DNA from 3 places in the Streptomyces sp. P1-3 genome. Region 2 is predicted to be linked to each of the others. Evidence: riboswitches for the same ligand, from Rfam matches in the RefSeq annotation. Region 2 holds a riboswitch; each other region holds the start of a gene.
What was found. A riboswitch is a leader RNA that binds a small molecule or an ion and turns the genes downstream of it on or off. The one in region 2 is predicted to bind cyclic di-AMP.

Region 1 (7,200 bases), 2.2 Mb from region 2:
ACGCTGCTGCTGGTGTACGGAGTGGCGGGCGTCGCCGGGAACTTCCTGGCCGGTTCGGTGGCCCACCGCGACCCGCGCCGGACGCTGATGGTCCTGTGCGCGTTGCTGGCCGCGGCCGAGCTGCTGGTCCCGCTCCTGGGCCGGACCACCGCCGGGGCCGTCGTGCTGCTGGTGCTGTGGGGTCTGGCGTACGGAGGCGTCTCCGTCACCGCCCAGAACTGGGTGCTGCGCTCCGCACCGGAGGCGCCCGAGGCGGCCTCGGCCCTGTTCGTCGCGGTCTTCAACCTGGCCATCTCACTCGGCGCGCTGCTCGGCGGCCGGGCCGCCGACCAGATCGCGCTCTCCAGCGTGATGTGGTGCGGAGGAGCGCTGGCGGTGCTGGCGCTGGTCAGCGCGGGGGTACTGGGCCGGGTGGGGCGTGCGGAGCGCGGGTGACACCGTCGGTACCGGAACGCCTACGTTCCGGTACCCGGATCCGCCCGTATGGCGCAGACGGCGGGAGGCCGCCCCCCATCGGTGGGATCATGAAGGACAGGGGACCTTCAGGGGACTCTTCTTCGGGGAGTGAGCCCGATGACAGCGAGCATGTACGTGGTCTGGAGCGCGGTGGAGCCAGGGCGCGTCGTTTACGAGACGCACTCGATCGAGGCGATCACGGACACCGCGGGCGTGCACGCGGAGGTCAAGAGCGAGACCCATGAGGTCGCGCTCCGCAGCCGGGCGCACGCGCGGTCGATCGCGGAAGCGGGAGGCTACGAGCTACGGGCCGAGGGCGAGGCGTGGGAGAGCCTGCCCGAGGAGGGCCCCCCGGAGGACGGCCTCCCCGAGGAGAGCCCCCCACAGGAGTGATGTCCCACCCGGGAAAGTCCGACGCCCGAGGCGTCCGGCGCCGCAGGGGGGAAGTGCGGGCCGGAAGCCTCGGGCGTGGGTCTTGTGACGACGCGGGAGCGCTGTCTGATCGACGTCGGCTGGTGCCGGGAGGATCAGATGCTGACGCCGTGCGCGCGCAGGTAGGCGATCGGGTCGACGTCCGAGCCGTAGCCGGCGGCGGTGCGGATCTCGAAGTGCAGGTGCGGGCCGCTGCTGTTGCCGGTGGTGCCGGACAGGCCGATCTGCTCGCCGCCGTTCACGGTCTCGCCGACCGTGACGGACAGGGACGACAGGTGCGCGTACTGGCTGTACTTGCCGTCCTCGTGCCGGATGACGACCTGGTTGCCGTAGGCGCCACCCCAGCCGGCGGAGACGACCGTGCCGGAGCCGACGGCCTTGATGCCGGTTCCGGTGCCGACGGGGAAGTCGACGCCGGTGTGGTAGCCGCTGGACCAGGCGCTGCCGGCCTGGTGGTACGGGGTGCCCATCGCGGCGTCGACCGGGGCGGTCCAGCCGGTGGCGGCCGGGGCCTCGGTGTGCGCCGGGGCGGGCTTGGGGGCCGTGGGCTTCGGGGCGGCCGGCTTCGGCGCGGCGTGCTTCGGGGCGCGCGGCTCGGCGGCCTGCTCGGTCAGGGACAGGTCCTGACCCGGGAAGATGAGGTTCGGGTTGCCGCCGACGACCTCGCGGTTGGCCTCGTAGACGGCCTGCCAGCCACCCTCGACGCCGTGCGTCTGGGCGATCTTGTACAGCGTGTCGCCGCTGACGACGGTGTAGGTCTCGTCCTGCGCCGGCGCGGCGGGCTTCGCGTGCTTCGGGCCGGCCTTGGGCGCCGCCTTAGGCGCCTCGGCCTTCGGAGCCGCGGCCTTCGGGGCAGCCGCGGGGGCGGCCTTCGCACCGTCGGGGGAGATCGCCGGGGCGGGACCGCCCTGGGCCAGCCCGGCCTTGGCGGAGCACACCGGCCAGGCGCCCGGGCCCTGCTCGGCGAGGACCTTCTCGGCGATGGCGATCTGCTGGTCCTTGGTGGCCAGGTCGGCGCGCGGCGCGTACTTGGTGCCGCCGAAGGCCTCCCAGGTGGACTGCGTGAACTGCAGGCCGCCGAAGAAGCCGTTACCGGTGTTGATGCTCCAGTTGCCGGTGCTTTCGCAGTCCGCGACCTTGTCCCAGGTCTCTACGGAGGCGGCGTTGGCCGACGTGGCGCCGACGAGGGGAAGGGCCACACCGGCACCGCTCGCGGCGAGCGCGAGCGAGACCTTGGCGATTCGGCCGGGGTTATAGCGACGGTGACGTCCGCGAGCAGACATAGGGGTGTTCCTCTCCTACGCCTGCGAGGTGAGCTGTCGGGTTCGGGCTGGAGTTGCCCGGCCGCGTCATCGGGCGGCATTCACCGCCACCGCAACGCGTCTTCACCCCAAGCCGGTTCGCGGGTTGTCCGCGACTCGGCACTTACCTGGTTCCCCCGCTCCTGCCGTGATGCGTCGTCGTTTCTCCTTGGCCGGCGGCAGGATTCGGCGCTCCGGCTTCGGGTCTCCCGAGCCTCTATGGCTGCGGGAGCGGCGGCCACCGTAAGCGGAAGAATTTCGCGGTCACAAGCCGCGTGACATGCGCCGGTGATCCATTTCCGATTTGACTCGGTATTTATGTCACGCTGCGCTTTGGATCTCTTTCGCAGCGAAATGGAGATCTTGCACAATGGCGTGACGGAAAAGCATGGGGTAACCGAACTGACGCAATGCTTATGCGGCGCCACGATGTGGTCACCGGTTCATCGCTATTCCTGTGACCTCGGCCACGGCGGCCCGCTATAACGGCATGAGGTGTTAAAAGTCCGGTTTGAGCTGCGGGTTGGGGATCCGGCCCGCGGTGGCCGGCCGTGTCGCCGGTCGCCGCGCCGCTCGGCCGGTCCTGGTCGCCGTGGCGCACGTGGTGCCACTATGGCTCGCCATGGCGCCACGACTGTGCCATGATGGCGGCATGGACCTCACGCCGTACGCCGGCTGTCTCCGCCCGGCCCAACCACGAGGATGAGGCAGCCGTGCCCATGTTTGACACCCCAGAACCGATCAGCGCCACGGTCCATATCGAGGTCGGCGCCGCCCGGATCACGGCGGGGGACCGCGCGGAGACCGTCGTCGAGGTGTACCCGGGCTCAGATGACAGCAAGGCCGACACGCGGGCCGCGGAGCTGACCCGGGTCGAGTACGCGGGCGGCAGGCTGCTGGTCAAGGCCCCGAAGGGGCCGACACCGCTCAGCGACCCCGGCGCCGTCCACGTGGAGATCGCGCTGCCGCGCGGCTCGCGGCTGGACGGCACCGCCGGCAGGGGCGACTTCACCTGCGAGGGGCCGTTGGGCGAGTGCAGCCTCAAGGTCACGGCCGGTGACATCGTGCTCGACGAGGCGGGCGCGGTGCGGCTGCGCACCCAGCACGGGGACATCACCGTGGGCCGTGCCGCGGGCGACGCCGAGGTCACCACCGGTTCCGGCGAGGTGCGGATCGGGGAGATCGTCGGCACCGCGGAGATCAAGAGCTCCAACGGGAACGCCTGGATCGACGACGTCGCCGGCGAACTGCGGCTGCGGGTGGCCAACGGGAACGTCTTCGTCGGCCGCGCCCACGGCGCCGTCTCCTCGAAGGCCGCCAACGGCAGCACCCGGATCCACGAGGTGATCCGGGGCACCGTCGAACTCCAGACCCAGGCCGGCGACTTCGAGGTCGGCATCCACCCGGGCACCGCCGCCTGGCTCGACATCAACTCCCGGGCGGGCTCGGTGCACACCTCGCTCGGCGCCGCCGACGGGCCGGGCGAGTGCGCCGAGACCGTCGAGGTGCGCGCCCGCACCGTACTCGGCGACATCGTGATCCGCCGCGCGTACCGCTCATGACTTCCAGAGAACGACCTTCGCAACAGTTACGAAAAGGAGGGGCGCGATGACCGCCACCAGCACCATGACCGCACAGACCAAGGGGATCAGCGCCGTCGGACTGCGCAAGGCGTACGGCGAGAAGGTCGTACTCGACGGGGTCGACCTGGAGGTGCCCGAGGCGACCATCTTCTCGCTGCTCGGCCCCAACGGGGCCGGGAAGACCACCACCGTGCAGATCCTGTCCACGCTCATCGCCGCGGACGGCGGTCAGGCACAGGTCGCGGGGCACGTTGTGGACCGGAACCCGGACGCGGTGCGCGCCGAGATCGGCGTCACCGGGCAGTTCGCCGCGGTGGACGGCCTGCTGACCGCCGAGGAGAACATGCTCCTGATCTCGGACCTGCTCCACCTGCCGCGCCAGGAGGGCAGGCGGCGCACCGCCGAGCTGCTCGAGCGCTTCGAACTGACCAAGGCGGCCAACAAGCCCGCCTCCACCTTCTCCGGCGGCATGCGGCGCAAGCTCGACCTCGCCATGACCCTGGTCGGCAAGCCGAGCATCATCTTCCTCGACGAGCCGACGACCGGCCTCGACCCGCGCAGCCGCCGCAACCTGTGGCAGATCACCCGCGACCTCGTCACCGACGACGGCACCACCATCTTCCTCACCACCCAGTACCTGGAGGAGGCCGACGTGCTCGCCGACCGGATCGCCGTCCTCGACGGCGGGAAGATCGTGGCCGAGGGCACCGCCGACGAGCTCAAGCGCCGCGTCCCCGGCGGGCACATCCGCCTCCAGTTCACCGACGCGCACCGCCTCGATGCCGCCGCCCGCGCCCTGGGCCAGCCCATGCGCGACGACGAGGCGCTCACCCTCCAGATCCCCAGCGACGGCAGCATCCCCGCGCTGCGCGCCGTGCTCGACCGGCTGGAGGACGCCGCGGTCGAGGCCGAGGCGCTCACGGTGCACACCCCCGACCTCGACGACGTCTTCCTGGCCCTGACCGGCAGCAGCATTCCCGGCCAGGCGCGGGTCACGGAGCCCGCGCGATGAGCTGACTCGCCGCGACCGTCCCGTCAGCGGGACACCCAAGGGTGGGGCCCGGTGCTGGAAACAGCACCGGGCCCCACCCTTTTCCCGGCTCGCGGAACGCGGTGTCGTCGGCGATGAGTTGACGCGGGACTCGATCGCCGAGGAAGGTGCACTTCGACCTGGTGGAGTACGCGGAGGCAATTCACTGCCCGCAGGTCGGCGAATCCTCAATGACGTGAATTGGAGTGGACGATGAGCAGCAATCCGTTCGACGACGCCGATGGCCGCTTCTACGTTCTGGTGAACGAGGAGGAGCAGCACTCCCTGTGGCCGTCGTTCGTCGAGGTTCCCGACGGCTGGCGGATCGTGTTCGGCGAGGATGGCAGGCAGGAGTGCCTGGACTACGTGGAGCGGAACTGGAGCGATCTGCGGCCGAAGAGCCTGCGCGAGGCGATGGCCGCGGACGCGGCCGCCGCCGGCACGGCGTGAGACCGCGGGGCGCGCGCCGTACGGCGTGAGAGCGCACGCCGTGGGACTCCTGGCGTCAGAGACCGTGCGCCGTCAGACCGCACGACTGAGGGCCTCGTCGGTCCGCCGGTTTCGGCGGTCCGACGAGGCCCTCGCGCCACGTCCGCAGCCCGGAGCCCGAAGGCTCCGGGTGTCCTCTCTCAGCGCTTGACCGCGCGGCTGAACGTCGCCTGGGCCCACACGTAGCCGACCACGATCAGGCCGACGCACCAGGCCAGGGCGGCCCAGCCGTCGTTGCCGATCTCCGTGCCGAGGAGCAGCCCGCGGAGCGTCTCGTTGATCGGGGTGAAGGGCTGGTACTCGGCGAACCAGCGCAGCCCGGTCGGCATGGAGTCGGGGGTGACCACGGCGCTGCCGAGGAAGGGCAGGAACGTCATCGGCAGCGGGGCGTTGCTCGCGGTCTCGATGGTCTGGGCGTGCAGGCCCATGGCGGCCGAGAGCCAGCTGAGGGCGAAGGCGAGCAGCACCAGCAGGCCCGCGGCGGCGACCCATTCGACGGGCGAGGCGTTGGGCCGGAAGCCGATCGCGACGGCGATGCCGATGACCAGGAGGAGGCTGATCACCGTCTGGATGACGTTGCCGACCACATGGCCCGTCAGGATCGAGGGCCGGAAGATCGCCATGGTGCGAAAGCGGTTGATGATGCCTTCGGTCATGTCGATGCACACGGACACGGCGGTCGTGATGGCCGCGGAGGTGACGGCCATCAGGATGATGCCGGGCGTCACGTAGTTGGTGTACTCATCGCGGTCGTTCTGGAGTCCGATGCCATTGCCGAGCGCTCCGCCGAAGACGTATACGAACAGCAGCAGCATCAGGATCGGCATCGCGACGAGCGCGACCGTCTGGGACGGATAGCGCGCCGCGTGCTTGAGGTTGCGGCGCAGCATCGTCATCGAATCGCGCATCGCATACGTAGGGGTGCTCATCGGAGGCTCTCCTTCTGCGGATGGACGGGAACCGTCGGGTTGGACTGGCCGGTGAGGGCAGGGAAGACACCGTCGGGAATCGGGGTGTGCACCCTCGGCGACCCGGCCTCACCCGAAGCCCCATGCCGCCATGATGGCACAGCTACGGCGCCATGGCGAGCCGCAATGGCGCCATGCGTGGCACATCGGTGGTCGATCCGCTGGTCAGCCGGGATTTCCGCGGCTGCGGCGACTTTTCGGCGCCGTAGTAGGAGGTGCTCGTGCACCGCCAAGGGTGTAGGGTGGCGCCGCGTCGGCGAGCCGGTGACGGCACAGGCGCCAGAGTGGCGCACCATGGCTGGCCAGGTGCGCGGCCCGCGGGTGCGGGTGTTTCGGCGCGGATCTCGCGGCTTGTCCGCCGCCGCGTCCCCGGGACGCTCCGGGGCCACGCGGAGCAGGCCGCCCGGCCGCCGGGCGGCTATCGCCAATGCGCTGGAGCGGCTATTCGCAATTCCGTTCCATCGCGGGCGTGGCTGTCCTGTCAACGGGACGGCGGCGCGGTGGGCGGGGCAATGCAGGATCGCACGCACCACAGGCCTCTCAAATGGCTTGAATAAGTAGCCGGATGAGCGGTCCCGCCTCTAATCTTCGCAGCGATGCCCGTAGTTTTTCCGGGTGTTGCGGGTGCGCGCCCGAGTGCGGCGAGAATATTGCTCCACTTTTCGGCCGCGGCGGTTCCGGACGTCATGTTCGCCGGGTTTCGACGTCGGCTCCTGAACGACCTTGCACCCCGTACTCACCGAAAGACCCAAGGAGAGGACGACCATGTCTCGGCCTGCCGTTGAACTGACCCCCGAGCAAGTGAGTGACCCGATCCACGGCTATACCGCCCTGCGCGAGGAGGGCCCGCTCGCCCGCGTCGTCCTCCCCGGCACCGAGACTCCGGTCTGGCTGGCCACGCGTTATGAGGACGTCAAGGCGCTGACGAACGACCCCCGGTT
Region 2 (7,200 bases):
CGCTCACCGACGGCCTGGCCCGGATGGCCGGCTCCGGCCGCGAGCAGATGCCCGACCTGGAACTGCTGCCCGGCTCCTACGACCTGCCCGGCGCGCGGCTGCTCGACCTCGTTCAGGTCATGGACCAGATCCGCGCCGAGTGCCCGTGGAGCGGCGAGCGCACCAACGCCGAGCTGGTGAAGTACGGCATCGAGGAGGCGTACGAACTCGTCGAGGCCATAGAGGCGGGCGACCGCGAGGCCCTGCGCGAGGAGCTCGGCGACGTGCTGCTCCAGGTCGTCTTCCACGCCCGGATCGCCCAGGACGACCCGGACGAGCCGTTCTCCATCGACGACGTGGCGGGCGGCATCGTGGACAAGCTCATCCACCGCCATCCGCATGTCTTCGGCGAGGAGACCGCCGAGACCGCCGACGAGGTCAAGGCGCACTGGCTGCGCACCAAGGCGATCGAGAAGCAGCGCACCTCGGTCACCGACGGGGTGCCGCTGGGGCAGCCCGCCCTCGCGCTCACCGCCAAGCTCGCCTCCCGGGCCCGTACCGCCGGACTGGAGGTGCCGGTCCCCGCCGGTCAGGGGCCGGGCTACGAACTGCTGGCCCTGGCGCTGCGCGCCGAGGCGGAGGGGGTCGAGCCGGAGACGGCGCTGCGGGCGGCGGCCCGCGCCTACCGGGACGCGATCCGCGCCGCGGAGGGCGCGGCGGAGGGTGCCGCGCGGGCGGGGGACGCTGCCGCGCGGGCCGGGGACGGCGCCGCGCGGGCCGGGGACGCCGCGGTCTGACCCCGCGGCTCCCGCCGACGGCCCGGGGGGCCGCGTCCCCCGCAGGCCCGGGGGACGCGCTCCCGGCTCAGCGCCGGTCTGCCCCCCCCCGGCTCAGCGCCGGTCTGCCCCCCCCGGCTCAGCGCTGGTCTGCCCCCCCGGCTCAGCGCCGGTCTGCTCCCGGCTCGCCGCCGGTCTGTCCCCGGCTCGCCGCCGGTCTGCGCCCGTCCCGTCCCCGGTCTGTCCCCGGCTCGCCGCCGGTCTGCGCCCGTCCCGTCCCCGGTCTGTCCCCGGCTCGCCGCCGGTCTGCGCCCGTCCCGTCCCCGGTCTGCCCCCGGCTCGCCGCCGGTCTGCGCCCGTCCCGTCCCCGGTCTGCCCCCGGCCCGTCCCGGTCTGCGCCCGTCCCGTCCCCGGTCTGCCCCCAGCTCGTCCCGGTCTACGCCCGTCCCCGTCCCCGGTCTGCCCCGGCCTACCCCCGGTCCACCTCCGGCCCGCCCATCCCCGGCCCGTACCCGGCGCACTCTCGCGCAAGGGCGCTAATAGGGGTATGAAGAACATATGGGCACATACAGCACTGTTCCGCTCGCGGCCCGAGACCACCTGGTCGGCATCGGCCCGCTCGTCGCGGGGATAGGCATCGTCATCGGCCTCATCCTGGCCGTGTGGCTGGGCATCAGGGTCAAGAACAAGGAGCTCCCGCCCTCTCAGGAGCCTCAGCCGCGCGCCGGCGCCTGGGAGACGGAGCAGGAGTACGAGAGCGGTCGGCTGACGTCGCCGGATCACGGGCCCGGGCATCAGGACTCGCATCCGACGGACGTGAAGACGCAGCGCCGCAAGCCGATGGAGGTCCCGCACGACGGTGTGCGGCACATGCCGTACGAGTTCGGCAACTTCGGCAGCCAGCCGTCGGACACCGACGAGCCGCCGCCGAAGTGGACATCGGGACGCAGCGGCTCGTGGGGCACCGGCTGACGGCCCGGCCGCGACGGCTGGGTGTCGCGACGACCGGCCGCCGCTGAGGGCCGGCCGGCGATGTGGGACGGCCCGGTGCGGCCTGGTGCGGCGAGAAACGGCGGCGATGTGGGACGGCCCGGTGCGGCGCGGTGCGACGGGAAGCGGCGCGGGTCCGCCGGTGGTGCGGGGCGGCCAACGGTGCGGGCCGGTCGGCGGTGCCGGATGCCCGTGACCGCCGAGTCCCTGATAGCCGCCGGGTCCCTTGCGGCAGACCGCGACCGCCGCGACCGCCGGGCCCCTCGCGGCCGGCCCCGATCCGCCGCGCACGGCCGCGCGATACGGTCGCGACGTGCCTGACCAGCTTTCCCCCGTGCCCGCTCCGCCGCCCCTGTTCACCTGGGAGTTCGCCACCGACCCCTACCCGGCGTACGCCTGGCTGCGCGACCACGCCCCCGTGCACCGGACCGCTCTGCCCAGCGGAGTCGAGGCCTGGCTGGTGACGCGGTACGCCGACGCGCGGCAGGCGCTCGCCGACTCCCGGCTGTCGAAGAACCCCGTTCACCACAGCGAGAACGCCCACGGCAAGGGGAAGGTCGGCATCCCGGGGGAGCGCAGCGCGGGCCTCATGACCCATCTGCTCAACATCGATCCGCCGGACCACACCCGGCTGCGGCGGCTGGTGTCGAAGGCGTTCACACCGCGCCGCGTGGCGGAGTTCGCCCCGCGGGTCCAGGACCTGACCGACCGGCTCATCGACGGCTTCGCGGCGCGCGGCGAGGCCGACCTCATCCACGAGTTCGCCTTCCCGCTGCCCATCTACGCGATCTGCGACATGCTGGGCGTACCACCCGAGGACCAGGACGACTTCCGCGACTGGGCGGGCATGATGATCCGCCACGGCGGGGGGCCGCGCGGCGGCGTCGCCCGGTCCGTGAAGAAGATGCGGACGTATCTGGCCGAACTGATCCACCGCAAGCGGGAGTCGCTGCGCGAGGACGGGGCCGACGACCTGATCTCCGGGCTCATCCGGGCCAGCGACCACGGCGAGCACCTCACCGAGAACGAGGCCGCGGCCATGGCCTTCATCCTGCTGTTCGCCGGCTTCGAGACCACGGTCAACCTCATCGGCAACGGCACCTACGCCCTGCTGCGCCACCCGGAGCAGCGGAAGCGCTTCCAGGCCGCGCTGGCCGACGGCGACGAGGCCCTGCTCGCCACCGCGGTCGAGGAGCTGCTCCGCTACGACGGCCCCGTGGAGATCGCCACTTGGCGGTTCGCCACCGAGCCGCTGGTCCTCGGCGGGCAGCGCATCGCCGAAGGCGACCCCGTCCTGGTCGTCCTGGCCGCCGCCGACCGCGACCCCGAGCGCTTCGAACGGCCCGACGTCCTGGACCTGGCGCGCGCCGACAACCAGCACCTCGGCTACGGCCACGGCATCCACTACTGCCTCGGCGCGCCGCTGGCCCGGCTGGAGGCGCGGACCGCTCTCGCCACCCTGTTGAGCCGCCTCCCCGACCTGGCGCTCGACGGCGATCCGTCCGATTTGCGCTGGCGCGGCGGACTCATTATGCGAGGGCTGCGCACGCTCCCCGTAACGTTCACCCCAGAAGGAAGTTGACGGGCGGTCAGCACCGTGATCGGGGCGTGACCTCCGCTACATCGGCTTGTGACTCGTTGGCGGTCGGATTATCTTTCAGCCTCAACTCAGCCGCCACACGAGAGGCAACCGCATGCGCTCCGGGACCGGTAGACACCGCCGCCCCCGTCAGGCTCCGGCAATCGTCGTCGCGGCGGGGGTGACCGGCGCGAGCATCGCGCTTCCGCTCCTGGGCGCCACCGGCGCACACGCCGCCGACACGGCCACGTGGGATCGGGTCGCCGAATGCGAGAGCGGGGGTACGTGGAGTGCCAACGCGGGCAACGGCTTCTACGGCGGCCTCCAGCTCACCCTCGACATGTGGAAGAGCTACGGCGGTACGTCCTACGCCCCGCGTCCCGATCTGGCCAGCCGCTCGCAGCAGATAGCCGTCGCCGAGACGATGCTGGCCGACCGCGGGCCGCAGGCCTGGCCCAGCTGCGCGCTGAACGCCGGGCTCAAGGACGGGGGCGAGGCTCCCGAGGTGAACCCCGGCAGCACCCAGCCGCCCACCACCGGGGCCGAGGAGCCGGACCGAGGTGACGCCGACTCGACGAAGCCCGCCGACGAGGACACGTCCACCCAGAAGCCCGACTCCGACTCTGACTCCGGCTCCGACGACACGTCGGACGCGGACCGCGACCGTACGGATGGCGACGCGGACGGCAAGGCGCCCGAGGACGGCAAGGCCGACACGGACGGCAAGACCGACGAGGGCAGGGCCGACGAAGACGGCAAGGCCGACGAGGGCAAGGGCGACAAGGCCGACGAGGACGGCAAGGGCTCCACGGACCGTACGGACCCGGAGCGGGACGCCGACCCGGCGCACACGCCGTCGGAGGACCCCGCGGACGGCCGTACGGACGACGGCGCGGACGGTCGTACGGACGACGGTGCGACCCCGACCCGTCCGGACGCCGACCCCGGGCGCGCACCGCAGCCCGGCACCGGCAAGCACCGCGGCGAACCGGACGACCGCGCCGGCGACGGCGCCGGCGACGGCGAGCGGCGCGGCGGACGGCATGCCTCGCGCGGCGACGGCGACCGCGGCGCGAACCCCTCGGGCGACGGCCGGGACCGTTACACGGTGCGCTCCGGTGACAGCCTGTCGGCCATCGCGGCCGAGCACGACGTCCCCGGCGGCTGGCCCGCGCTCTACAACGCCAACGAGAGCCTCGTGGGCGCTGACCCGGATCTCATCCTCCCAGGTCAGCGCCTTGTCCTGAACGGCGACGAACGCTAGTTCGGGCCATCTCGCCCGCCGTGATGAAAATGAGACATGAGTCTCTTCGCATTTTCGGGTGTGTCTGCCTTATCCCGCCTTAACAGGGTGGGTCTGACCTGCGGAGATGATGGTTCCCTGGGCGCAAACAGGGCTGAGTTTCCACGGATGTTGGGGTTTGAGCTCTCCCGGGGGCTGTGCTTACCGTCGTCATCGCTCGCCACCGCGGGCACCGCCGACCGACACGCCGAGTCCTGCCAACGGTCGGGGGGTTGTCGACGCGTAAGCGCCGAAGGCAGGAGCGGGGGACCCACGATTTTGCGCCGGTCCGCCGGCTAGGGGTGAAGCCGGGTGCGCGGCAGCGCATCCGGCCGGGCCACTCACACGCCCGAACCCGACAGCTCACCTCGCAGGCGTCGGTGAGGAAACGAACCAACCATGCTCAAGTCCAAGGGCAAGCATCGTCGTCCCTCCAAGGCCACCCGGATCGCCACGCTCGCCGGTGTCGCCGGCGCCGCCGTCGCGGTCCCGCTGCTCGGCGCCACCCACGCCTCGGCGGCGACCACCAACCAGTGGGACCAGGTCGCCCAGTGCGAGTCCGGCGGCAACTGGTCGATCAACACCGGCAACGGCTACTACGGCGGCCTGCAGTTCTCGGCATCGACCTGGGCCGCGTACGGCGGCACCGCGTTCGCCCCGACCGCCGACCAGGCCACCAAGGACCAGCAGATCCAGATAGCCGAGAAGGTCCTGGCCGGGCAGGGCAAGGGCGCCTGGCCGGTCTGCGGCAAGAACCTGACCAGCGGCGGCTACGAGGGCGGCTCCTCGGCCTCCACCCAGTCGCAGCAGCAGAGCAAGCCCAAGGCCCAGCCGAAGCCGCAGACCCCGGCCCAGCCGAAGGCGCAGCCCCAGCGGCAGGCCCCGCAGCAGACCGAGCGCCAGGCCCAGCCGGCGCCCACCACCCGCTCCACCGAGCGCGCCGTGCCCAAGGGCGACGGCGAGTACACGGTGAAGGCCGGCGACACCCTCTCCACGATCGCCGAGGCCCGGCACGTCGAGGGCGGCTGGCACAAGCTCTACGAGCTGAACGACGACGTCGTCGCCGACGCCGACCTGATCTACCCCGGCCAGCGCCTGCACCTGAGCTGACCCGGCCAGCGCCTGCACCTGAGCTGACCCGCTCTTTCTCCGGGGCTCCGCCCCAGGCCCGGACGGGCTGTCGAGACAGCCCGTCCGGGCACTCCGCGTCTTACAGGCCGGGCGTCGGGCGGGGGCAGCCCGCCGCTCCGGTTAGGCTCATGCTGCTAAGCCGCAGACCAACGAAGGAGAACCTCGTGCCGTCCATCGACGTCGTCGTAGCTCGCGAGATCCTCGACTCGCGAGGGAACCCCACGGTCGAGGTCGAGGTCGGCCTCGACGACGGCAGCACCGGCCGTGCTGCCGTGCCGTCCGGCGCCTCGACCGGCGCCTTCGAGGCCCTCGAGCTGCGTGACGGTGACAAGAACCGCTACGGCGGCAAGGGTGTGGAGAAGGCCGTCCTCGCCGTCATCGAGCAGATCGGCCCGGAGCTGGTCGGCTACGACGCCACCGAGCAGCGCCTGATCGACCAGGCGATGTTCGACCTGGACGCCACGCCGGACAAGTCCTCGCTCGGCGCCAACGCCATCCTGGGCGTCTCCCTCGCCGTCGCGCACGCCGCCTCCGAGGCGTCCGACCTCCCGCTCTTCCGGTACCTGGGCGGCCCCAACGCCCACCTGCTGCCGGTGCCGATGATGAACATCCTCAACGGCGGCTCGCACGCCGACTCCAACGTGGACATCCAGGAGTTCATGATCGCGCCGATCGGCGCGGAGTCCTTCTCCGAGGCCCTGCGCTGGGGCACCGAGGTGTACCACACCCTCAAGGCCGTCCTGAAGGCCAAGGGCCTGTCCACGGGCCTGGGAGACGAGGGCGGCTTCGCCCCGAACCTCGGTTCCAACCGCGAGGCCCTGGACCTGATCCTGGAGGCCATCAAGCAGGCCGGCTACACCCCCGGCCAGGACATCGCGCTCGCGCTGGACGTCGCCGCCTCCGAGTTCTACAAGGACGGCTCGTACAACTTCGAGGGCCAGTCCCGCACCGCCGCCGAGATGACCGAGTACTACGCCGAGCTCGTCGCCGCGTACCCGCTGGTCTCCATCGAGGACCCGCTGTTCGAGGACGACTGGGACGGCTGGAAGACCATCACCGCCAAGCTCGGCGACAAGGTCCAGCTCGTCGGCGACGACCTGTTCGTCACCAACCCGGAGCGTCTGGGCCGCGGCATCGACGAGGCCGCCGCCAACGCCCTGCTGGTCAAGGTCAACCAGATCGGCTCGCTGACCGAGACCCTGGACGCCGTCGAGCTGGCCCAGCGCAACGGCTTCAAGTGCATGATGTCCCACCGCTCCGGCGAGACCGAGGACGTCACCATCGCCGACCTGGCCGTCGCCACCAACTGCGGCCAGATCAAGACCGGCGCCCCGGCCCGCTCCGAGCGCGTCGCCAAGTACAACCAGCTGCTGCGCATCGAGGAGATCCTCGACGACGCCGCGGTGTACGCGGGCCGCTCCGCCTTCCCGCGCTTCAAGGGCTGAGAGCCCCCGAAGCCCGGC
Region 3 (7,200 bases), 550 kb from region 2:
TCCGGGTCGGAGACCGGTGGTGGGACCCGAGCGACGCCCGCTGGTTCGCGGGGGCCGGGGGGTGCCTGGCGGGCGCGCGCGTCGTCGCCGTTCGCGAGGACGACGGTCCATGGCAGTTCGAGCCCGGCGCGTCGACGCTCCCTCCGACGCCCTTGCCGGCGCCCACATCGACGCTCTCGCCGGACACCTCGCCAACGCTCTCACCGGATACCTCCTCACCGGACACTTCGCCGACGCTCTCACCGGATACCTCGCCGATGCCCTCGTCAACACCCTCATCGACGCCGCACGTCCTGTCGTGAGGCCGGACGCGGTCGTGGAGACGTCCATGCCGCCTTGGAGGCACCATGACCGCTCCCGACACATGGCAGACGGCCTCGCCGGACACCGCGGAGGCCGCGGCTCCGCCCGGCCCGGTCCGCCTCGCGGCGCAGTTGGTCCGCGGCTTCGCCCAGCTCAGCCTGCAAGCGAACGTATGGGCGGGGGCCATCATCCTGCTCGCGCTCTTCGTGGGCGACTGGCGGATGGGCGCCCTCGGGCTGCTCGGCGCCGCGGTCGCCACCGCGACCGCGTACGCGCTGGGCGTCGACAAGGGCACCATCGACCTCGGGTTGCAGGGCTTCAGCGGCTGCCTGACCGGCATGGCCCTGTTCGTGTTCCTGGGCCACTACCCCGCGACCTACCTGCTGACCGTGGGCGGCGCCGTCGCCTGCGTGCCGCTGTACTCGGCACTGACCAACCTGCTGGCTCCCTGGAACCTCCCGGCGCTGACCGCGCCGTTCTGCGTCGTCGCCGGGGTGGCGGTGATGGGGGCCCCGGCCTTCACCCGGGTCTGGCACGGCGGAAGCCCCGCGGCCCTGCCCGTCATGGCGACCGCGGGCGTCGACTACACGTGGACCGACCTGTGGCACGGGTTCTTCACCAACATCTCCCAGGTCGCCCTCTCGGCCCACTGGTATGTCGGCGCGATCATGCTGGTGGGGCTGTTCGTCGCCGGGATCCGGCAGGGGCTGGCCGCCGTCTTGGGCAGCGCCGTCGCGGTCCTCGTGGCCTGGGCCCTGGGCGCCCCGCCGGGCGCGGTCGCGGTGGGCGTCTACGGCTACAACGGAGTCCTGGTGGCCGTCGCCCTGGGCACCCTCTTCCTGGCCAGGACGGTGCCGAGCGCGGTCTACACCTTGGTGGCCGTGGCCGCCGCCACCGTACTGACAGCCGCTCTGAACGCCTACTTCACGCCCTTCGGCGGACGGACCCTCACCTGGCCCTTCACCATCACCACCTGGCTGTTCATCGCCGCGGTCCCGGCCTTTCCGCGGATCCGGCGCGCCGCGTGACGGAACGACGCCACCCCTGCGACGGCAGTGCCTACGACGGCGGTACCTGGGACGGCGGTACTTACGACAGCAGGTCGACGCGCGTTCCGACGCCGAGCTGCCGCGCTCGCTGATACGCGGTCCAGGCGATGGCGAGGTCCTGCCAGGGCAGCCCGACCGGGGCGTAGACGGAGCGCTCCGCGGCGTGCGTACGGCCGGGATGATCGCCGCGGAGGATCTCGCCGAGTGTGACGGCGGCGGCGGGCGGCAGCCCCGCCGCCGCGAGCGCGCCCATGTCGGCGGCCAGGTCCCGGTCGTCCACGACGAGGAGTCCGGTCTCGAGGAGGTCGGCGGCGAGTTCCTGCTTGCCGGGCTCGTCGGCGCCGAGCGTGGTCAGGTGCTGCCCCGGCCGGGTGTCCGCGGCGCGCAGCAACGGTGCGCGTGACCAGGTCGCCAGCACGACGATGTCGGCGGCCGCCGCGACCCGGGCGGCCGAGGCGACCGTACGGCCGCCGTGCCGGGACGTGAAGTCGGCGGCGCGCGCCGGGTCGATGTCGTGGACGGCCAGGTCGCGGAAGCGGCGCAGGCGGCGCAGCCCGCCGACGGCGATCTCGGCCTGGGCGCCCGCGCCGATGACGCCGAGCACCGCGCCTCCCGCCGGGTCGGCGGGCGCCAGGAGATGTGTGCCGAGGGCCGCGGCCAGCCCCGTACGCCAGGCGGTGACGGTGGCGGAGTCCATCAGCGCGAGCAGTTCGCCGTCCTGGCCGCTGTGCAGGCAGACCACCCCGCGCAGCGCCGGGCGGGCGCCGGGGAATTTGGCGTTCACCTTCACCGTGTACGCCTCGATCCCCGGCAGCACCCCGGGGATGAGCGCCGTGGCCGTCCCGGGGAACGGCAGATCCGTACGGATCCGCAGCCCGTCCACGGGCGCGCCGCCACGCGCCCCTACGGTGCCGGCGCGGCGGAACCCCTCCCGCAGGGAGGCGACGCAGGCTTCCGGATCCAGCACGGCGAGCAGGTCGCCGCGGCTCAGCACGAGGGTCACGCCGGTCATGATCCCCACCGGATGGAGCGTGTGCCAGACGGGGCCCTTCCCGGCTTCTCCGGCCCCGCGCCGCATGTGGCCGAATTCGTCACCGTACGAGCCCGCAGAGTGATGATTCTCGGCCAAGCGCCGCAGGAGGGGGCGAAGGAAGTGCGGTTCACGGCTTCGCCAAACACCGCACGCGGGGTGTGTCGACGCCGCTACGGTAAGTCGCGAGATGTCGCTTCGGGGGCGCGGCGAGTCGATGTCCGGGAGGAGTAGAGACATGGGACACGCAGAAGCCGGTGGGTCGCCCGCCGAGCATCTTGACGGGGTTCTGGCCCGCGCCCAGAACGCGTTCGAGCTCGACGACACGGAGCTCGCCCGGCTGCGTGACGCCCTGATGCACCAGACCGAACTGCGGTCGTGCCGGCAGTGCAACGAGCCGCAAGGGCCGGTGGGATACAGCACGTTCAGGCACGTCTTCCTGCTGCCGGACGGCAGCAGTGGGCTGCTGTGGGAGCTGGAGCACAACACCGCCCGGGACGGGAGCCTGCTGTACGAGCTGTACCTGGACGAGGAGGCCCTCACCGCTGCCGAGCGCCGTGTGCACGAGCTCACCGGCGGCGGCCGCTGGGAGGACGAGGACTGGGAGGAGTTCGAGAAGGGCCCGGTGTGGTTCCCCGAGCAACTGCTGCACTCCACGGTGCCGCTGGAGATGTCGCGCGCGTACGTGGCCGACAACTCCGCCGACCACGCGCGGCGCGTGCTGCGCCGTGCGGAGAACGCCGACCGGCCGGGCGAGGAGGTCGAGCAGCTGCTCACGACCGCGTTCGCGCACGACATCGCGCTCGCCCCGAAGCCGCGGCGCCGCTCGGGAGGACGGGACGCGACCTGGTGCCGCTTCTATGAGCACGCGTTCCTGCTGGCGTGCGGGGACGAGATCAGTCTGTGGGAGCTGGAGCACAACCTGACGAGCGACGGGCGGCTGGTGTGCGAGGTCTATCTCGACGAGGTCGCGGCGGAGCTGGCGGCGGACCGGCGGGCCCGGGCACTCGGCGTGGACCTGTGACGTGAAGGGCCCGGCCGCGGCCTGCCCGGACGGCGGCCACCAGGCCTGCCCCCGCCCGTCGTCTCCCCGGGCCTGAGTCCGCCCCCGTCCGGCCTGCCCTCGCCCGTCGTCCACCCGGGCCTGAGTCCGCCCGGCGCGTTGCCCCACATGGCCGACACCGAGTCGCCCGCCCGCACCGGAGCCGCGAGCCTTGTGGGGCGGTGGGACAGCGGACAACGGGAGTGGCCGGTGCGGGTGCGAGGGTCCAGGGCCGCCCGCATGGGCAGGACACCGGACGCGAGCGATGCCCGGAACCGTCGCTTCACCCGCTGGATTTCGGCCGTTCTGATCGTTGGTGGCGTCGCGTTCGACGTGATCACCCCGCGCGACTACACCGCCGCCCCCTTCCTCTCCGCCGCCCCGCTGATCGCCGCTCCCTTCAACACCCTGCGCACGACCGTCGCCACCGCCGTCGCGTCGTCCGGCGCGGCGCTCGTCCTGGCCGTGGTCCACGGGATGCGGGGCCAGACCGGGGCGATGGTCGAGTTCACCACCGTCCTCACCGTCGCCCTCCTCGCCCTTGTCACCAACCGGGTCGTACGGCGGGGCACCCAGCAGCTGGAGTCCGCCCGCGGGATCGCCGAGGCCGTGCAGCGGGCGGTGCTGCCCGCCCCTCCCGCCGCGCTCGGCGGGCTGCGCATCGCGGCGCGCTACGAGGCGGCGCAGGCCGACGCCCGGATCGGAGGCGACCTGTACGCCGTGCAGGACTCCCCCTACGGCGTACGGTTGATCGTCGGCGACGTCCGAGGCAAGGGCCTGGGCGCGGTGGAGGCGGTGGCCGTCGTCGTCGGGGCGTTCCGGGAGGCGGCGGAGCAGGAGCCGGCGCTGGAGGGGCTGGCCGCCCGGCTGGAACGGGCGTTGGACCGGGAGGGTGCGACGCGCGCGGGCATCGACCGGTTCGAGGGGTTCACCACGGCCGTACTGGGCGAGATCCCGCCGGCCGAGGGCACGGTCCGCCTGATCAGCCGCGGTCACCCCGCTCCGCTGCTGCTCCACGCTGACGGCACGGTGTACGAGGCCGAGCCCGCGACCCCGGCGCTGCCGCTGGGGATGGGCGAGTTGGGCGTATGGCCGGACCGGGTGGAGGCGGTGGACTTCCCCGAAGGCGCGACGCTGCTGCTCTTCACGGACGGCGTGACCGAGGCGCGCGACCGGCGGGGGCGGTTCTACGACCCGGTCGGGTGGCTGAGCGGCCGGGCCCACCGCGGCCCTGACGTCCTTCTGGACGCCCTTGTCGCGGATGTGGCGCGGCACACGGGCGGGGCGGGGGTGGACGACATGGCGCTGCTCGCGATCCAGCGCACGTCGGCGGCGCGGTGGCGTCCGGGCCACAGCCCGCGCCGGCGGCCCCGGGCGTGATGGGGGCCTCGGGTGTGATGGCGGCGCCTCGGGCGTGACGGGCCGTAGTCGAAGGTGACCCGCCCGGCATAACGATTGACACACGATCAGGCGTGTCAGGTTTGCGTGTACATGGAACACAGCGCCACCGCGCGGCAGGCAGGGCGGTAACTCGCCCAACACTGCCCACAAATGACCGTTTGGTGTGCGTCAAAGGTTCATGGATTCCGGGGAACGGCTTGGAATCATGTCGCCGGGTCTATTAACGTTCGATAACGCAGCGCGGTCGTCACAGCCGTCGCAGAGGCGGCACCGTGCGCCGTCGCCGAATCCCTACGCACCACCACTGCACCACCAGCAACACCAAGGGAACCGGGGAACCACCAACCTTGGGGTGAATCGGGCCGCACCTGGGCCCGTAGGAGACCTTCCTGCTCCGAACCCGTCAGCTAACCCGGTAGGCGAGAAGGAAGGAAAGGAGTGCGCCCCGGTGGCGTCCAACAGGTCTGCCCTTGACGAGGCACCGTACGGAATCTCCGGCGGAGCCGGGCCCTCCGGGACCGCCGTCTTCGCCCCCGGCGCCGCCGACGACGGCGAGCCGTGGGAGGAGTGGAACCCCACCGAGGAGTCCGTCGCCCCGGTCCGCGGCAGGCACCGGGTCGCCAAGCAGCGGGGCGGGACCATGGCGCGCAGCGGCGCCGTGCTCGGCGTCGGTGTCATCGCGGCGGTCGGCGCGGGCGGCATGGCGACCGCCAAGGACCGGCCGAATGCCCCGATATCCATGCCGGACCTGGCTCATGTCGCCGACGAGGTGCGGGACGCGCTCCCGGACACCGAGGACCTTCCCGGCATCGGACCGCTGATCTCCGGCGGCGACTCCTCCGGGACCGCCCCACAGGGCTCCTCCACTCCGCTCTCCCAGGCCGGGCTCACCCCCGAGGACCGGGCGAGCGGCACCACGGACGCGGGCGAGGCGCTCCGCGCCCGCATCATGCAGCAGGCGGAGCAGCAGCAGACGGCCGCCGACGAGGCCGAGTGGACGGCGGCGGCGCGGGCGGAGGCCGAGGCCGCTGCGAAGGCGGCTGCGGAGCAGAAGGCGAAGGACGTCGCGGAGCGGAAGGCCGCCGAGGAGGAGGCCAAGCGGAAGGCCGCCGAGGAAGCCGAGCGCAAGGCGGCGGAGGCCGCCCGCAAGGCCGAGGCCGAGCGCCGCGCGAAGCTGGCCGCGTCCTACGCCCTTCCCCTCTCCTCGTACACCCTGACCTCGACGTTCGGCGAGGCAGGCGACATGTGGTCGGCCGACCACACGGGCCAGGACTTCGCGGCCCCGACCGGCACCCCGGTCAAGGCGGTGCACGGCGGGACGATCACCGAGGCCGGCTGGGCGGGGTCGTACGGCTACCGCATCGTGCTCACGCTGGAGGACGGCACGGAGATCTGGTACTGCCATCTGTCCTCCATGGTCCGGACATCGGGCTCGGTGTCGACGGGTGACGTGATCGGACGCGTCGGTGCCACGGGCAATGTGACCGGACCGCATCTGCACCTGGAGGTACGACCGGGCGGCGGAGCGCCGATCGACCCGCTGGCCTGGCTGCGGGAGCACGGCCAGAACCCGTAACGGACGCCGCACGCCCGCGCCCCCCACCCATTGCTTCCCTCCTTCCCCCCCACGCCCTGATACGCCGGTGGCCCTGGTCTCTCTCCCCCCTTGACACCAGGGCCGCCGGTCTGTCCGGATCCGAAGCCTGCCGCAGCCGCTATTCGATCGCTTGAAGGTTGGTCAATGACGACGCCCCCGTACATGTACCGCACAGCGACCCCGGCCGACGACGCCGAACTCACGGCGCTGGACGACTCCTTCACCACGGACACCGTGTACGAGGTCACCGCGACCGCGACCGGCTTCTCGCTCCACCCGGCACCCGTCCGCCCGCCCCTGACGAAGCACTTCCCGGACGACGAGGACGACGAGGACGACGACCGGGTCGACCACACGGTGGTCGCGGTGGACGGCGACCGCATCTGCGCCTTCATCGCACTCGACTACGAGGACTGGAACCACCGACTGGTCATCCGCCAGGTCACCGTGGCCCCCACCCACCGAGGCCAGGGCATCGGCCGCCACCTGATGACCCGGGCCTTCGCCTACGGCCACGACCGCGGCGCCCGCACAGCCTGGCTGGAGGTCACCAACGTGAACGCCCCCGCGATCCGCGCCTACCAGCGGATCGGCTTCACCCTGTGCGGTCTGGACACGAGCCTGTACGACGGCACGCAGTCGGAGGGCGAGACCGCGCTCTTCATGAGCCGACGGCTCGTCAGTCCAGGGCGCTGAGCTTCTGCCACTCCTCGTACGACGGGTTCCAGTCGCCGTAGCCGTTGCCCGTGGGCACGGTCTGGCGGCTGGAGCCGGTTAC

Region 1: linked by a shared signal. The riboswitch ahead of ACQUSR_RS10100 (transglycosylase family protein) and the one ahead of ACQUSR_RS20355 (transglycosylase family protein) in region 2 are both predicted to bind cyclic di-AMP.
Region 3: linked by a shared signal. The riboswitch ahead of ACQUSR_RS17785 (M23 family metallopeptidase) and the one ahead of ACQUSR_RS20355 (transglycosylase family protein) in region 2 are both predicted to bind cyclic di-AMP.

The regions. Positions count from the first base shown of each region.
Region 1 covers NZ_CP192512.1:2,475,718-2,482,917, reverse strand. The annotation lists gene ACQUSR_RS10110 (MFS transporter) at 1-435, shown strand, start outside; gene ACQUSR_RS10105 (hypothetical protein) at 574-849, shown strand; gene ACQUSR_RS10100 (transglycosylase family protein) at 984-2,171, opposite strand; cyclic di-AMP (ydaO/yuaA leader) riboswitch at 2,177-2,358, opposite strand; gene ACQUSR_RS10095 (DUF4097 family beta strand repeat-containing protein) at 2,909-3,751, shown strand; gene ACQUSR_RS10090 (ATP-binding cassette domain-containing protein) at 3,798-4,784, shown strand; gene ACQUSR_RS10085 (MbtH family protein) at 5,016-5,252, shown strand; gene ACQUSR_RS10080 (ABC transporter permease) at 5,432-6,220, opposite strand; gene ACQUSR_RS10075 (cytochrome P450) at 7,025-7,200, shown strand, end outside.
Region 2 covers NZ_CP192512.1:4,684,378-4,691,577, forward strand. The annotation lists gene ACQUSR_RS20335 (nucleoside triphosphate pyrophosphohydrolase) at 1-776, shown strand, start outside; gene ACQUSR_RS20340 (DUF6479 family protein) at 1,314-1,727, shown strand; gene ACQUSR_RS20345 (cytochrome P450 family protein) at 2,059-3,327, shown strand; gene ACQUSR_RS20350 (transglycosylase family protein) at 3,440-4,588, shown strand; cyclic di-AMP (ydaO/yuaA leader) riboswitch at 4,845-4,998, shown strand; gene ACQUSR_RS20355 (transglycosylase family protein) at 5,006-5,716, shown strand; gene eno (phosphopyruvate hydratase) at 5,902-7,182, shown strand.
Region 3 covers NZ_CP192512.1:4,130,293-4,137,492, forward strand. The annotation lists gene ACQUSR_RS17760 (hypothetical protein) at 1-302, shown strand, start outside; gene ACQUSR_RS17765 (urea transporter) at 348-1,331, shown strand; gene ACQUSR_RS17770 (ornithine cyclodeaminase family protein) at 1,393-2,355, opposite strand; gene ACQUSR_RS17775 (DUF6227 family protein) at 2,621-3,406, shown strand; gene ACQUSR_RS17780 (PP2C family protein-serine/threonine phosphatase) at 3,554-4,804, shown strand; cyclic di-AMP (ydaO/yuaA leader) riboswitch at 5,126-5,262, shown strand; gene ACQUSR_RS17785 (M23 family metallopeptidase) at 5,274-6,401, shown strand; gene ACQUSR_RS17790 (GNAT family N-acetyltransferase) at 6,567-7,118, shown strand; gene ACQUSR_RS17795 (Ig-like domain-containing protein) at 7,102-7,200, opposite strand, start outside.